One region of the Paenibacillus sp. Z6-24 genome, then DNA from elsewhere that is predicted to be linked to it. Evidence: a T-box and tRNA genes for the amino acid it is inferred to sense, from the RefSeq annotation. Region 1 holds a T-box; the other holds one or more tRNA genes.

Evidence for each region. A T-box is a leader RNA that pairs with one kind of tRNA and senses whether it is charged. The one in region 1 lies ahead of M1D61_RS05300 (valine--tRNA ligase), so its partner is inferred to be a tRNA-Val.
Region 2: it has a tRNA-Val gene. The T-box ahead of M1D61_RS05300 (valine--tRNA ligase) is inferred to sense a tRNA for this amino acid. The anticodon was not compared.

The regions. Positions count from the first base shown of each region.
Region 1 is NZ_CP096398.1:1,179,592-1,188,242, reverse strand. It holds gene murC (UDP-N-acetylmuramate--L-alanine ligase) at 1-758, opposite strand, end outside; gene M1D61_RS05305 (bifunctional folylpolyglutamate synthase/dihydrofolate synthase) at 765-2,141, opposite strand; gene M1D61_RS05300 (valine--tRNA ligase) at 2,152-4,821, opposite strand; T-box leader at 4,987-5,279, opposite strand; gene M1D61_RS05295 (RluA family pseudouridine synthase) at 5,421-6,293, opposite strand; gene hemL (glutamate-1-semialdehyde 2,1-aminomutase) at 6,398-7,699, opposite strand; gene hemB (porphobilinogen synthase) at 7,856-8,651, opposite strand, start outside.
Region 2 is NZ_CP096398.1:1,669,237-1,677,887, forward strand. It holds gene M1D61_RS07280 (ThuA domain-containing protein) at 1-63, shown strand, start outside; gene M1D61_RS07285 (Gfo/Idh/MocA family protein) at 92-1,195, shown strand; gene M1D61_RS07290 (uracil-DNA glycosylase) at 1,687-2,358, shown strand; gene M1D61_RS07295 (hypothetical protein) at 2,370-2,801, shown strand; gene M1D61_RS07300 (Ig-like domain-containing protein) at 2,981-4,870, shown strand; gene M1D61_RS07305 (hypothetical protein) at 5,081-5,359, shown strand; tRNA gene M1D61_RS07310 (tRNA-Val) at 5,495-5,566, shown strand; gene M1D61_RS07315 (MerR family DNA-binding protein) at 5,806-6,069, shown strand; gene M1D61_RS07320 (hypothetical protein) at 6,412-6,654, shown strand; gene M1D61_RS07325 (hypothetical protein) at 6,769-7,077, shown strand; gene M1D61_RS07330 (hypothetical protein) at 7,321-7,479, shown strand; gene M1D61_RS07335 (DUF3841 domain-containing protein) at 7,811-8,380, shown strand.

The DNA.
Region 1 (8,651 bases):
CGGTCATCCGGCTGAATGTCTTCTGCCGTATAGTCTGCATCCTGTTGAATACCAAAGGTAACCGTATCCCCTTTAATATTAGGCAGAAGCTCACGGACATTCTCGTCATCCGCATTGACAATCGCTTTGCCGCCGGGACGCAGCTGGCTGAGGAATTGTACATAAGCTGCTTTGATATTGGCAAAATCACCGTCATAGTTTTCCAGATGATCCGCTTCGATATTGGTTACGACTGCAATCGTCGGATGGTACTGCAGGAACGTGCCGTCGCTTTCATCGGCTTCGGCGACTACATAGTCCCCTTTGCCTGCCTTGGCATTGGTGCCGAGATTCACGATCTCTCCGCCGATAATATATGTTGGATCAGCGTCACATTCTTCCATCACCAGTGCGATCATAGAAGATGTGGTTGTCTTGCCATGTGCTCCTGCTACCGCTACCCCTTTACGTTCGTTCAGCAGACGTGCCAGCATCTCGGAGCGATGCAGGACAGGAATCTCCAGACGTCTTGCTTCTACAAGCTCCACGTCATCAGTCGCTACTGCCGAAGAATAGACGAGCAGATCGGCGCCGTGTACTTTTTGTGCATCGTGTCCGATGTGTATTTCTGCGCCCTGCTGCTGCAGTTTGGCTGCCAGTGCACTCATCGCCACATCCGAACCGGTCACCTTATAGCCCATTTCGAGTAATACTTTGGCGATGGCGCTCATGCCGTAACCGCCAATGCCTATAAAATGTATATGTTCTGTCTTATTCATTATGTCTCACCAGCCCTTTTCAGAATCGGATTGATGCAAAAGAGTCGCTCTTACATCTGAAATTAAATAGAGTGTTCCGGTAACGACCCCAAGATCTTCCCGTTCTGTACGTGACTTCAGCAGCTCCAATGCCTGCTTCCAGTCACTTTCCACTATAATCTCAACTTCCGTTTTGTTCATGTCGTGTTGTAGTTGACGAACAAGCTCGTACAGTCTGTCCGCATCCATTTTACGTCTAAAATCCGGTTCGGTCAGAATCAATGTGTCCGCAATGGACAGCAGATGACGGAATACCGGTTCATGCTGCTTGTTCTCCAGCATGCCTGCCAGCATATGAAGTTTATTGTACGTATACGTCTGCGGGATGCTCTTCACGAGTGAAGCGGCTCCCTCCGGATTATGCGCGCCATCCAGTACAATCGGCGGGTGATCCGACACCTTTTCCAGGCGTCCTGCCCAGAATGTATGACGGAAGCCGGACAGCAGCGGCTCATCATCCAGCACAAAGGCCATATACTGACGCAGCACTTCCAGCGTCATCATCGCAAGGCCGGCGTTGGCGCACTGATGCTCGCCCTGCATGCCGATCTCAATATCCATTTCACGGAAAGGTCCATGAAAATGAAAAGACTGGCTGTCCTCGTCTCCGCTCAGACGTTCTGCCGTATAATCCCGGCCTGCCAGATACATGGTCGTACGGCACTGCTCCGCTTTGCGGGCAAGTACTTCGATTACTTCCGGTTGATCAACACTGGTCACTACCGGCACGCCCGGCTTGATAATGCCTGCTTTTTCCCCAGCGATCTGCTCCAGTGTATCTCCCAGAATATCCGTATGATCATAACCCACATTCGTAATCACCGACACAATCGGATGCACGATATTGGTCACATCCATCCGTCCTCCAAGACCGGTCTCCCATACGACCACATCGGGATAGCACTCTTCGGCATAATATACAATAGCCAGTGCAGTCGATACTTCGAACATGGTAGGAGAACCCAGTTCGGTCGCTGCCATCTCCGCAACGAGCGGATACAGTCGATTGGCGACATGAAGCAGTGTCTCTTCGGGGATATCCTGACCGTTATATTGAAAACGGTTGGTGAACTTGGTGATATACGGCGAAGTAAATGTACCTACATCATAGCCCGATTCAATCAGTACCCGTGTCAGAAAGGCACATGTACTGCCTTTGCCGTTGGTGCCTGCCACATGAATGAACTTCAGCCTGCGGTGCGGATTGCCGAGCAGCTGCATCAGCTGCTCGATCCGCTCCAATCCCGGACGAATGCCAAAAGGAATCAGATTATTAATCCATTCCACAGCCTGTTCGTACGTATGTAGAGGGGCTGGCTGCCCCTCCGCAGTTTCGTATTCCATAATGTCCACCTTAACCTTTCAGTTCGGCAATACGGGCAAGAACCTTGTCGCGTTTGTCGGAATAATCAGCCTGTTTGGCACGTTCTTCCTCGATCACTTTCGCTGGCGCCTTGGATACAAAGCCCTGGTTGGACAGCTTCTTCTCCACACGTTCCACTTCGGAGTTGAGTGTAGCCACTTCTTTTTCCAGACGGGCAATTTCCTGGCTGATATCGAGCAGTCCTGCCAGCGGCAGGTACAGTTCCGCACCGGTTACGACAGCGGACATCGCCTTATCCGGCGCATTCAGTTCCAGACCTGCCTGATACTCGGAAGTATTACAGAAGCGCTGGATATAATGGGCATTGGATTCGATGATATCGAGAGATTGCCGATCATTGGCTTTAACGAGCAGTTCGATTTTTTTGCTCATCGGTACGTTTACTTCCGCACGGATATTACGTACGGAGCGGATCATATCGATCAGCAGGCTCATCTCTTCTTCAGCCGCTTTATTTTCCAGTGCAGGATCGAATTCCGGCCATGCCGCCAGTGTAATGGTCTGTCCTTCATGCGGCAGATGCTGCCAGATCTCTTCGGAAATGAACGGCATAAACGGATGAATCATCCGCATCGTGCGGTCCAGTACATAAGCGAGTACGGATTGGGTCGTCTTCTTGGCAGCTGCATCTTCTCCATACAGGGACAGCTTGGCAATCTCGATATACCAGTCACACAGATCATCCCAGATAAAGTTGTACAGCAAGCGTCCGGTTTCCCCAAATTCATAGGAATCGATCAGGCGTGTAATATCGCGCGCCGTTTCGTTCATGCGATGCAGAATCCAGCGGTCCGCTGTGCTCAGCTGGCCGGTCAGATCGATATCTTCAAAAGTGAATCCTTCCATATTCATCAGTGCAAAACGGGAAGCATTCCAGATTTTATTGGCAAAGTTGCGGGACTGCTCTACGCGCTCCCAGCGGAAACGTAAATCCTGACCCGGCGTACTGCCGGTAGAGATCATATAACGCATCGCGTCCGCGCCATATTGTTCGATAACTTCAAGCGGGTCAACCCCGTTGCCGAGCGATTTGGACATTTTCTGTCCATCCGACGCACGTACAAGACCATGCATCAGCACATCCTTGAACGGAATCTGATCGGTAAACTCAATTGCGGTGAAGATCATGCGCGCTACCCAGAAATAGATAATGTCATAGCCGGTTACAAGCAGATCGGTTGGATAATAGCGTTTGAGATCTTCTGTCTCATCCGGCCAGCCGAGTGTGGAGAACGGCCACAGCGCCGAGCTGAACCAGGTGTCCAGTACATCTTCATCCTGACGCAGCGTTTTGCCCGCGTGCTCAGGCAGATTGCTTGGATCTTCGGCGGATACGATAATCTCGCCAGTCTCTTCGCAGTACCAGGCCGGGATGCGATGACCCCACCACAGCTGACGGGAAATACACCAGTCACGTACATTTTCGATCCAGTTCAGGTATGTTTTCTCAAAACGGTCCGGTACAAAATTCGTACCTTTGCCATTACGCTGTGCTTCGATGGCTGCATCAGCCAGCGGCTTCATTTTAACGAACCACTGGGTAGACAGATACGGCTCAACTACAGCTCCGGAACGCTCACTGTGTCCTACCTGGTGAACATGATCCTCAATACGAATCAGTACACCGGCATCCTGCAGATCCTTGACGATCTGTTTGCGTGCATCACTGCGGTCCATTCCCTGGTATTTGTCGGCATTTTCATTCATAATGCCGCCTTCGTCCATCACTACGATCTGCGGCAGATCATGGCGCTGACCCATTTCAAAGTCATTCGGATCATGGGCAGGTGTGATTTTCACAGCACCGCTGCCGAATTCACGATCTACATAATCGTCTGCAATCACGGGAATTTCGCGACCGATGATTGGCAGTACGAGCATTTTGCCGATCATATCTTTGTAGCGTTCGTCTTTGGGATGAACAGCTACTGCAGTATCGCCCAACATGGTTTCCGGACGGGTTGTGGCTACAGTGATCGAGCCGCTTCCATCCTTCAGCGGATACTCCAGATGATACAGATGACCGTTTACTTCTTTGTATTCCACTTCGATATCGGACAGGGCTGTACGTGCCTGAGGGTCCCAGTTGATGATGCGTTTGCCGCGATAGATCAGGTCTTTTTCATACAATTTTACGAATACCTGGCGTACTGCCTTGGACAGTCCTTCATCCAGTGTAAAACGCTCACGGGAGTAATCGAGAGAGAAGCCCATTTTGGCCCACTGCTCGTGAATGGTCTGTGCGTATTTGTCCTTCCATTCCCACACTTTCTCCACGAACTTCTCGCGTCCCAGATCATGACGGGTAATGCCTTCGGCGCGCAGATTCTGCTCTACCTTGGTCTGGGTAGCAATACCGGCATGGTCGGAACCCGGCAGCCAGAGTGCATCATATCCCTGCATCCGTTTGGTACGAATCATAATATCCTGTAGGGTAAAGTCGAGCGCATGGCCGATATGCAGCATACCGGTTACGTTCGGCGGTGGAATAACAATCGTATATGGCTGTGCATCCGGACGCTGGCCTGCACGGAAGAAATCATTTTCCATCCAGTAGTCATACCATTTGCGCTCGGCGGATTTGGGGTCATACGTTGTCGGCATGGATGTTGATGCCGGATTAGTGTTTGGTTCTGTCATACAGATCCCTCCATCATTATCATATAAGTAAAAGTGTACACCTGATGCATGCACGGGACAGCGGATGCCATGAATACCCGTTCCTGCGTATTAAACCGTGTATGATCGTTGTTCGGCAGTTATTATCCACCAGTAAGGCCAAACCAACAAAAAAAGCCCTTCGTCTCAAAGGACGAAAGGCCTGGCTCTCGTGGTACCACCTTTGTTTCGCTACCTGTACTTCCTTGCGATTATATTGAAAATACGCATCAGATAACGACACTCTAAGACAGATAACGGCTGCTACCGGTCCATTCTATACCTGTTACCGCTGCCGATCTCAAGGATCGGACAAACCAGGTCTCAAATGAACAACTCCCGGACGACTTCGACGTATCGCATCCTACAGAACCTCTCAGCGCAGCAGTTCCGCTCTCTAAAGGCCGATCATGTCTACTATTTCCGTTCACAGTTTTTGAACTAATTTTCACTCAACATCATAACTTGTAGACGTAGCAAAGTCAATAAAAAAGCTGACATCCGGCGTATGCCTGCCGAATGCCAGCCTGTCTGTATTTACTTTAAATTAAAAGCAGCCCGCCTGTAACTGCAAGGCGTCATTACTCCTGTCCAATCAGCTTGAGGCTCTCGGCCAGCTGCAGCATATCCGATGGCCAGGGATCATCCACGACCGTCTCTTCGCCTGTCCACGGATGGACAAAAGCAAGCTGTTCGCCATGCAGTGCCTGGCGATCCAGCAGATCACTGCGTCCACCGTACAATGCATCACCGATTAGCGGATGCCCCATATAGCTCATATGGACACGAATTTGGTGCGTTCGGCCGGTTTCCAGCTTCAGCTTGACCAGACTGGCGGCTTTGGTACCGGCTACCTTTTCCACAAAAGTAACGGCAGACTGTCCACCCGGTGATACCCGGCGGCGTTGCTTGTGATGGCGATCCTTGCCAATCGGCTCATCGATTATCGTCAACTGATCACTGACATTGCCCTGCACGAGTGCAGCATAACGTCTATCGATGAGCTTCTCCCGCATCTGCTCATCCATCAGGGAAAGGGCAAATTCGTTCTTGGCGTATAGTACCGGTCCGGTTGTGTCCTCATCCAGACGATGGACATGGCGTACGGCACAATCCTGGCCGGTACTCTCATAATGCGCAGCTACAGCATGGGCCAGCGTCACCCGTGTATCCTGCTGATCCGCAGGGTGTACGGCCATACCAGCCGGCTTGTGCACCACCAGGATGTAATCATCTTCATACAGAACTTCCAGCGGATGATCATAACGCGGCTCAAAGCCGTACTCGGCCGCCGGAAACAAACGCAGTCTGATGCGGTCGCCGGTTATTTTGATTTCTCCTTTGGAATGAAGTCTGCCCAGCAGTTTGACCGGGAAAGACTGGCTTTCCAGCCACTGCATCATCCGGGTATGACGCTGCTCGGTCTGCTGCAGATCAAGCTCGCGGCCGGGCATGAGCTCCAGCCATTCACCGCGGCGCTCCGCAGCGGCTCGAATCGATTTGAAAGAAGGATTCCCGGTATTGGAACGGTTGTGGTCGTCCATGGCAGGTGTCATCATTATAGCGACTTCATGACATCGCGGTGAACTGCGATCGTCTGCTCGATATCCTCATCGCTGTGCACACCGGATACGAACATGCCTTCAAATGGAGACGGTGCCACGCTGATGCCGCGATCCAGCATCGCGCCAAAATAGCGTTTGAACATATCCATATCGCTCACTTTGGCAGTATCGTAATTGGTTACCGGTCCTTCTGTCAGGAACGGGCAGACCATGGAGCCAACACGGTTAATTGTAAGCGGAATGCCTGCTTCGCGAGCGTTGACTTCGAACCCTTCCTGCAGACGGGCAGAGATCTGCTCCAGACGTGTATACACTTCCGGCGTCAGCAGGCTCAGTGTGGTATAACCGGCTGTCATCGCGAGTGGATTACCGCTGAGTGTGCCTGCCTGATAAATAGGGCCTGTCGGCGCAATCTGCTCCATAATCTCGCGCTTGCCTCCATAAGCTCCAACCGGCAAACCGCCACCGATTACTTTACCAAGACAGGTCAGATCCGGAGTCACTCCATAACGTCCCTGGGCACAGTTCATATGCACGCGGAATCCGGTCATGACTTCATCAAAGATCAGCAGACTGCCATACTGCGATGTCACTTCACGCAGACCTTCGAGGAATCCGGCTGCCGGAGGAACTACCCCCATATTGCCGGCTACCGGCTCAACGATAATACAGGCGATATCCTCGCCAAAACGTTCAAATGCCAGACGGACCGATTCCAGATCGTTGTAAGGAACCGTTACGGTATTGGAAGCGACCGCTTCCGGTACCCCGGGGCTGTCCGGCAATCCCAGCGTAGCCACACCGGAACCGGCTTTGATCAGCAGGCTATCGCCATGTCCATGGTAGGAGCCTTCAAATTTCAGAATTTTATCGCGCTTGGTGTAACCGCGTGCCAGGCGGATCGCGCTCATCGTCGCTTCCGTACCGGAGCTTACCATACGTACAATATCAATCGACGGTACACGCTCGGCGACCAGCTTGGCCATACGCGTCTCAATCTCGGTCGGTGCGCCAAAGCTGGTGCCTTTTACCGTGGCTTCCTGCAGTGCACGAACGACGTCGGGATGCGCATGTCCCATAATGAGCGGACCCCAGGAGCCGACATAATCGATAAATACATTGCCATCGATATCATACAGACGGGAGCCTTCTCCACGATCTACATACACGGGCGTCAGACCTACCGTTTTAAAAGCGCGAACCGGACTGTTCACCCCGCCCGGAATATACTGTTTGGCTTCTTCAAAAGCTGTGCGCGAGCGTTCATCACGGCGCACGGAGTTCATATTGTTCATTGATCAAGCACCTCCATAAATGGTATCCAAATGATACAGACCGGGAGTACACCGGACAGACCGGTGCACCGCTTCAGACTGTATTCATTTTCCCTGTCCCGTATATTTACCCGTCCTGTTCATGTGCAATCCGAATGGACGGATGAAATCGTCATTCTATTCTTCGCGCAGCCAACGTGCAACATCTTTGGAGAAATAAGTGATGATCATGTCCGCGCCGGCACGTTTGAAGCCCAGCATCATCTCGGTTACAATGCCGCGCTCATCAATCCAGCCCTGCTGTGCAGCAGCTTTGACCATAGCATATTCCCCACTGACATTATAAGCTACCAGCGGCAGGTCAAAGTTCTCGCGGACCGCACGCAGTACGTCCATATATGCCAGCGACGGTTTGACCATCAGCATATCGGCGCCTTCCTGTACGTCGCTCTCCGCTTCGCGCAGCGCTTCACGTACATTGGCAGGGTCCATCTGATACGATTTGCGGTCACCGAACTGAGGAGCCGACTGGGCAGCTTCACGGAATGGACCGTAGAATGCGGAAGCATATTTCACCGCATAGGACATAATCGGAATGTCCTGGAATCCCGCATCATCCAGAGCAGCACGGATTGCATAGACGAATCCATCCATCATATTGGAAGGGGCAATAATATCCGCTCCTGCCTGTGCCTGGGAGACAGCCGTCTGGGCGAGCAATACCAGCGACTCATCATTATCCACATCCGCATGGATATGACCGTCAATCTCATGACTGTGAACTACACCACAGTGTCCGTGGTCAGTAAATTCACACAGACAGGTATCGGCAATGACAACCAGCTGCGGATAGTTTTCCTTGATATAACGGATCGCCTGCTGTACAATGCCCTGTTCCGAATAAGCACCTGTACCGACGCTGTCCTTGGTCTCAGGCACACCGAATACCATAACTGCCGGAATACCCAGCTCG
Region 2 (8,651 bases), 490 kb from region 1:
ATTTTCGATATTCCGGAAGCCAAAGAACTGATGCGCCGCGGACTGCTGTGGGCAGCACGTTAATTAGACGAGGGAGAGGAGATTATTCATTATGGATAAAGTCAAAATCGGTCTGATCGGCTGCGGAACCATCAGCGATATTTATTTGCAGAATCTGACGCATACGTTTGTCAATACGGAAGTGTATGCCTGTGCCGATCTCAATCCGGACAAAGCCAGCCAGGCAGCGGAAAAGTACGGTATACCGCACATATGGACAGCAGATGAGATGATAGCAAGCGAAGAGATCCAGATCGTAGTGAATCTGACGACACCGCAGGATCATTTCGAGATTTGCCGTCAGGCGCTGGAGGGCGGCAAGCATGTGTATGTGGAGAAGCCATTGTCCCTGTTACCCGAGCAGGGCAGTGAACTGGTGAGACTGGCGGAGGAGAAAGGACTGCTGCTTGGCGGAGCACCGGATACGTTCCTCGGTGCCGGACTGCAGACCTGCCGCAAGCTGATCGATGACGGCTTTATCGGAGAGCCGCTGTCGGCGACTGCCTTTATGGTCAATCATGGGCATGAGAGCTGGCATCCGGCACCGGAATTTTACTACAAAAAGGGCGGCGGTCCCATGTACGATATGGGCCCTTATTATCTGACTGCCCTGATTTCGCTGCTGGGGCCGGCGGAACTGGTAAGCGGTATGACCCGCACTTCATTTTCCCAGCGTACGATTACGAGTGAACCGAAGTTTGGCCAGGTGATTGATGTGGAGGTGCCGACGCATATTGCAGGTACGATCCAGTTCCGCAGCGGTGCGATTGCAAGCGTGATCACCAGTTTTGATGTATGGAGCAGCACCCTGCCGTATATTGAAATCTATGGTACGCTGGGAACGCTGCTTGTCCCGGACCCGAATACCTTTGGCGGTCCGATCCGTCTGCGACCTGCCCAGGGCAGTGAATTTATGGAGATTCCGGCGGTTCATCAATACGAAGAGAACAGCCGCGGGATCGGTATCTCGGATATGGCGGATTGTATTCTCCATGGAGGCACTCCACGTGCGAATGGGCAGATGACCAATCATGTGCTGGAGATTATGCATGCGTTTCACAGCAGTGCAGAGTCACGCCGCTATGTCGAACTGACGACTGCCTGTGAACAGCCGCAGCCGCTTTCCTATGGGCTGGTAAATGGATATCTGCGCTGAAGCTAAACAGAGCGTCTGACTGAAGCAAACGACAGCAGCGTATAGAGAATGATGTGGATACAACAGCGGTATCGGACGTACGCTAATTTTTTCATCAAAAATGAACTTTTCTGCTGACCATCCGAGAAATATTCGCTTTTCATATTATCAATCAATATGAATCCATTTGTTCATATAGTAATGATTGCCGAAAGCGGCAGCCGGTATGATGGCTGCTGTTTTTTGATGTATATTTTTTTCCATATTAATAGGATTCGTTATTATAGAAACCTCTGCTGCAGCAATCTTATCAGCGAAGTTATAATTTTTGTTTATATCTGTTATTTATTAAGTGTTATTGATTAAGCCGCCGGGTCATCTAAAAAAAGGTGAAACCAAAATCGAATTGCATTATGATGAATTTGGGGTAATAACTGAGACAGGTATCAGCGAGCAGCTGGATACAGGAATAATCCATTGACAGGATGGCCGATACAGAAAGGATGTTGATTATGTTTGGTAATGATTGGGATGATATTCTAAAGGAGGAAATGAAGCAGCCTTATTTCCAGGAACTGATGAGCTGGCTGGATACGGAGTATGAAGAGCATACCATCTACCCGCCCAGGGACTTGCTGTTCCAAGCGCTGCGTCTGACTCCATATGCGGAGGTCAAAGCGGTCATTTTGGGCCAGGACCCGTATCATGGTGCCGGTCAGGCTGAAGGACTCAGTTTCTCTGTGCAGCCGGGAGTTAAAATTCCGCCTTCACTGCGTAATATTTACATAGAGTTAAATGAAGATATCGGAGTGCCGATTCCAAATCACGGTTCGCTCGTGAGCTGGGGCAAGCATGGCGTACTGCTGCTCAATACGGCACTTACCGTAAGGGCCGGACAGCCGGCTTCCCACCGGGGCAAGGGCTGGGAGCGATTTACCGACACGATTATCCGACTGCTGAATGAGCGCAAGGAACCAATGGTGTTCCTGCTATGGGGCAATCATGCAGCAGAGAAGCAGACACTGATCAATACGGAGCATCATCTGGTGATCCGTTCGGCACACCCGAGTCCATTTGCCGCACGTAAGGGATTTTTCGGCAGTCGCCCGTTTTCACAAACCAATCAATTCCTGGAAAAGCATCAGATCGAGCCAATCGACTGGACAATTCCGCAGTTATCCTGAGGGGGTGGCAGATGGAGGTGGAGATGATGAAGCACTGGGAAGGCAAAAGAGTCGTAATTACCCGGGATGATGAGTATCATTCCAGACTGTACGGTACTATACAGCACTGGGATATTGAGAAGAATCGGCTCATCCTGCAGCCGGGTTCGATTCATATTCTGCTGAATGATATCCTTCATATCAAGGAGCTCAAGATGCTGCCTCAGGATCTTAATTCGGCAGCCTGGGAGCTGAATTCGGTCGGTTATCTGATGAAGCAGCCGGTTCAGTTTGATAATGCCATTTTGTTCGGCTCCAAAGTCATGATCTGGAAAGACGATCAGCTGATCGAGCCATTTGCGCGGCTGGTCCGTCATAACCGGGAGCGGGTGATTCTCGATGATCACCGCACCTTTACCAAAGCGGATCATCAGTTTGTTGTACGCTCACGCAGGGGATGCTGAGCTGTATAACTGTGCAATAAAACATAACCGTTCACAGACTATCGTCTTTTATACAGGACGATAGTCTTATTTTGGAAATTAAATGGCTTTTTTACATACAAAGCTTCATTCTGTGTACTGTTCCTCCGATATTAATAGAGGATTGGATACAGACGATACTATATTAAGGGGAGAAATGAATGACACGTACTGCTAAATTGGGGAAATGGATGCTTGCGCTAGTATTGGTCAGCACAATGCTCTTTCCAAGCGGAGTATTCGCGGCGGATACTACTGCGGTATCACTGAAGTTCGATGATAACAATACGCTGACCTTGTCACTTGAGGATGATGGACAGGAACTGAATGTGTACACCGTTGACGGTTCAGGCGATACGACAGACGTATCCGACAAAGCGACATGGTCTACCAGCAGTGCAGCTGTAGCTACCGTGAAATCCGGCCAAGTCACACCGGTAAGCGTCGGTACAACGACGATTACTGCCAAGTATGGCGACCTTGCTGCAACCAAGAAAGTGACAGTAACATCACCTTATAACGCGCTCACACTGTCTCCGGCAGCTGGAACCAACGTAACGATTGGAGAACCTGTTGAATTCACAGCAACAGCTACCAAGCAAGACGGAAGTACAGTAGACGTAACCGATAGTGTTACATGGTCTACATATGACATTAAAGTAGCCAAAGTAGTCGAAGGCAAAGTAACCGGTCTATCCCAGGGAACAACATCTCTTACGGCAAAGTATGCAGGTCTCGTAGCAGCAACTGATCTGTATGTACGCTCTTCCTTCCAGGGATTGATGTTGACTCCGGAAGAAGATCAGATCATGTTCATCGGCCAGCAGCCGAAGCAGATCGTAGCTGAAGTAGGCGATGCCAGTCGTGTACCCACCAATGTCACTTCCAAAGTAACATGGACATCGTCCAACCCGCTGAACGCTACGATCGAGAATGGCGTACTGACACCATGGGTAGAAGGTACTTCCACGATCAAGGCTCAATATGAAGACTTTACCAAGACATTCAAAATAACGGTCTACAAAACAATGACCAAAGTACAGGCAAATGTGGATTCCATCGACCTTGTAACCGGCGGATCGGCAGCACTGCCAAAAGTAACCGGTACAGCAGTGGACGGTACTACCAAGGACCTGTCCAAACTGGTGGACTGGACGATTGATAGCTCCATCGCATCCGTAACCACTACCAAACTGGAAGCCGAAGGCGAAGGCGACACCAATCTGGTCGGCAAAATCGGCGATATGACGGTAACCGTTCCGGTAAGCGTCAAAGCCAAAGCGCTGACACTGACACCGAGCGTATCCAGTCTGAGCATCGTGGTTGGATCTACAGCCAACCTGCCCAAAGTAGAGGCTGTCACTGCAGATGGTAATACCATTGATGTAACCGATGAAGTGGAGTGGACACTGAGCTCCGATAAAGCCCTCCTCCAGGAAGGCAAAATCAAGGCACTGGTCAAAGGCAGCACGTCTCTCAAAGGAACCTACCTGAACAAAAACGTGCGTGTAGGCATCAAAATGGAAAGCAAAATCAATTCCATCACGGCGACACCGGCGATCATTGACCTGAACGTGAACAAAAGCAAATCCATTATGGTTAAAGGTGTTTATGCCGATGGTAAAAAAGCAACACTTTCTTCCAAAATGAACTGGGTATCTTCCAATCCGGCAGTAGCTACTGTCAAAGGTGCCAGCGTTAAAGCGGTTGGTGTAGGTTCTGCTACACTAACGGGTTCATACCAGGGTCTGACAGCAACTGTCAAAGTCAATGTAACCTCCAAGCTCAAAAAGCTGACCGTATCCGAGAAATCACTGAAAATGACTACCGGTGATGCCAAGACTGTTATCCTGACAGCCGAGTACGATACCGGTGAAATCGTCGATGTAACCAAGGGTGCGATCTGGACGACCAGCAAAGTAACTGTAGCTACCGTAAAAGAAGGTAACATTACAGCATTAGCCAAAGGATCGTCTTCGATCAAAGCTGACTTTGGCGGCAAACGCGTCTCTGTTAGCGTTTCTGTCAAAGATGTAGCAGCTGCGAAGTAAGCACATTGATTGGATGGTACATGCCAAACAGCATAAACCGCCTGTAGATCATGAACAGACGATAGGAACCTCTGCCGCAAAGCAGAGGTTCTTTTTTATATGAAAACAGGCCAATAGACAAAGTTTTCTTGCCAAAAAGCAATAGAGAATATAGAATAGGAACATATGTTCTTTAAAGGTATCACACTTTTACAGCAGAGGAGGAGAACTATGCTGGATGATTTTGAAAGGAAGCTGCTGCGCGTATTATTTAATTTCTTTGCCCGCCACCGCCGAATGCCGAGCTGGCGTGAACTGTCAGCGATGACATATCGCTCGGCGGATGAACTGGTACATACCCTGACCGCGCTGGAGAACCGGCAGTACATATATTGGGATAACAAAAACGACCCATCGACCATTATCATGATCCAAAGCTGGGAGCGCCGGGAGAAGCGTCCGCGGACTACCTCACAGGCGACAGATTCTTCCTACTGGACGCAGTATTGATCTGCTATGGATTAGATACCAGATAGTATTTATCCGTATATGCCTGCTGTGAGGTGTCTGGCTTTCTGGAATCAGCAAGTTAGATATTGACAGCCCTTATCCGATTTGGTATATTACTTCTTGTGATTGTAATACGACCTGTTAGCTCAGCGGGAGAGCACTATCTTGACAGGGTAGGGGTCAGTGGTTCGATCCCACTACAGGTCATACCGAAAAGTCCTTGTGTAGCAAGGGCTTTTTTTATTTGTCTTTTTATTTATTGCATTCTTATATCCATTTTTCAGATAAAAGTCTTTACGTTTGACTCGCTGAGTATGGTTATCGGCGGTCGGATTAATTTCTTCAATATTCAGCACCAGTCGGTGTTCGGGATAATTGGTTTCAATCATGGATACCTTCTTTTTTCGCTCTCCACAATAAAACAATCATTGGAATTCCCTCTACTTTTGGAAACGCTTTATGATAATTTTTTTACAAGCGCTATGGGTATCTTTGTGATTATTCATATTTTGAAGGAACTAAAAATGCCGCTAAAAGATATCCGGGATTATCTGGATCATCGAACGACAGCTCATATGATTGATATTGCGGAAAAGAAAATCCCCCATATTGAGCAGGAACTCACCAAATTGAAACAGATTCAGCATGTGCTTCAAAAAACGAGCTCTTATGCTGTGGAAGGACAGGAAGCTAAACAGGGAGAAATTTGACTCGAAGACCAGGCGGAGGAAAAGCTGATTTGCAGTGAAATCATTTCAGAAGGAAATCAGCGTGACCATGATCTGAAATGGACGAATACTTTTCGGGAGTTTGATCATTTACCCAGTCGATTGTTTCCTCATTTGTAGGTACAATGATAGCGATCTGGAATCTGCTATCCGAAGAAAATGCAGCAGCTTATTTTTTTGTGAAAACAGACAGTGACCCTACGGAATTTAATACATTTATAAAGCAAAAAGGCAAATATGCGGTAGGCTACCATTATGGTGAATACGAGACACTCAATCAGACATATGCCTTTTCATAATAGAAAACAAAGGAGGGAGAGCTGCATGGCTGAACAAGCATACGCGTATATTGACAGGACTGCTGGACAGGTGTTCCATGTACTGACCGACTATACACTGGCTCAGCGGGAAGCGAGAGGCCGGGTGATTGAATACCGAGGTGAGCATGAAGGCGGCTACCCGGTTTCCGATCAACGGCAGCTCATTATCTATACCAAGCAGCAGATTGAGAAAGACAATTATCCGATTCCATCCTATATTCAGGCAGCGATTGATGCACTGAGTTGATGGAGAATAATTATTTTGCCAGCTCCCGGTAGCGGGGGCTTTTTGCTTTGTGTATAATGGAATTTTGGAACACAGGTAATTGCACACAATGTAAAGTAAAGGAGCCAACATCATATGGGTCAGCGTTACCGAATTACCCGGGAAATGCAGCAGGAGGGCAGCGCTCGGCAGCCGATTACTTTGGAAGAATGCAAAGCTTATTTTGAACTGCAGCCTGATATTGTATATACCCCGGTCTTCATAGTCAAAGGAGAGGCCACCATGTCGATCGAAGGCGACTTTTTCCTCTGGGAGACAGAAGGAGCTACAATCCCTTTCCGCCACTTTGACGGAGACTTGTACGTATCCGGTATGAATGAAGCCGTTATTCCTAAAATGATCGAAATCGCCAGCGCGCTGCGGGCGGATATTGCGGAGGATTGATAGGGTACAGGCTCGTTTTTTTAGCAGACTCTGTTCTGGAAAAAGGAAAGGCGAGATTGGAGTTCGTTATCATTTATGCAGAAAAGCTCTTGTCCAGCAAGGGCTTTTTTTGCATATTCGCCTATACAGAAACTACAAACTCGCAAAAAAATAAATGAAAATGTACAAATAACTGTTTTAAATTTATAGCTGGAGGGTGATATTAGATAGACAGCGAAATTATATTTTGGAGGCATGAGAAACGTGGAAAACAGAAACGAACAGTATGCATTTGACATAGAGAACGAAATGGATTCCTTTATGATGCAGGTAAGCCAAATCGTTAAAAACCGTGATAACTCGGATCTGGCAGTACGGGGCAAAGTGACTCAACTCCTCAGCCAGTACATGGAAACCAACTAAACCAACAATCTAATATAGCATTGATCCGGAGGAAGTTTCCTCTGAAATGAATGATCTATGCAACGGACGGCGTGCAGGCTCGGGTATCTATGGATATCCGGTCTGCACGTTTTTAATTTATACCGTACAGATACTAGGTGTGAAATTGGAACCGGGAGGATGTATACTTAAACTCTGCTGCTTTTTTTGTTATGATACATAGATTATGAAAAAGCTGATTTCGAACATCCGGTGAAAGCTGAATGTATAACTGTAGACCGGACTTTATATATAGATAACTGCTTAGCCCTACGCAGTATTGCAGTTCGTGCAGGGAAGGAGAACAACCGCCATGAAGAGAATATCGCCTGCTGCTTCGAAGTCCAAATACTGGACGATACAGTCGCTGTCTGCCTGGGAGCAAGCCCAACAGTACGGCTTTTTGGAAGGGCATAGTGATCATATTGCCTATCCGGAGCCGTACCACTGGATGATGGCCCAGATGACGGAGCGTCTGCCGCTTTATGACGGCAGTTACCCGGTGTGGGTATGGAAAGAAAAGCCGGATCTTTTGCAGTTGAATCATTTTACCGGCCGGGAGCAGTGTGTCTGTCTTACCCTGTCCCTGAATCCACTAAATGTACTGCTGTCGGATTTTCAGGAGTGGCATTCGGTGTTAAATAATACGTTCAATGCAGTGGATCGGGCGGAGTGGGATGCGTTCCAGTCAGGTCGCTCGCTGCTGACCAAGGAACAGAGCTGGCTGCGCATATTCGATCTTAACCGCCCCCTGGATACCGACTGGTCCGGCGCACAGGAAAGACGTCTGCAGGGCGTCACCGGCCGGGTGCGATTGCAGCAGGTGCTCAAGGCAGAGTATCTGACTGAACCGAGCCAGGCTAAAAGATATTATTACTGCTGATGGAGCGTATAACCGGTTTACATAATAAAGACATCTAAGCGGCATGTCTATAAAGATACACCTCTGTCTGACAAGGTAATATTATCAATGCAGGCTCCATCCTGCTATCAAGAAAAGCATCTGCTGCGTGCGGGTGCTTTTTGCTGTAAAAAGATGCATCCGTAAATTCTTATAATGCCAAAGTATATTCATATTTTTTACTATTCAATATACAGTACAGGGGTATAGTATATAGAAAAGGTATATGTTTTAATTTCAATCAACAGCATAT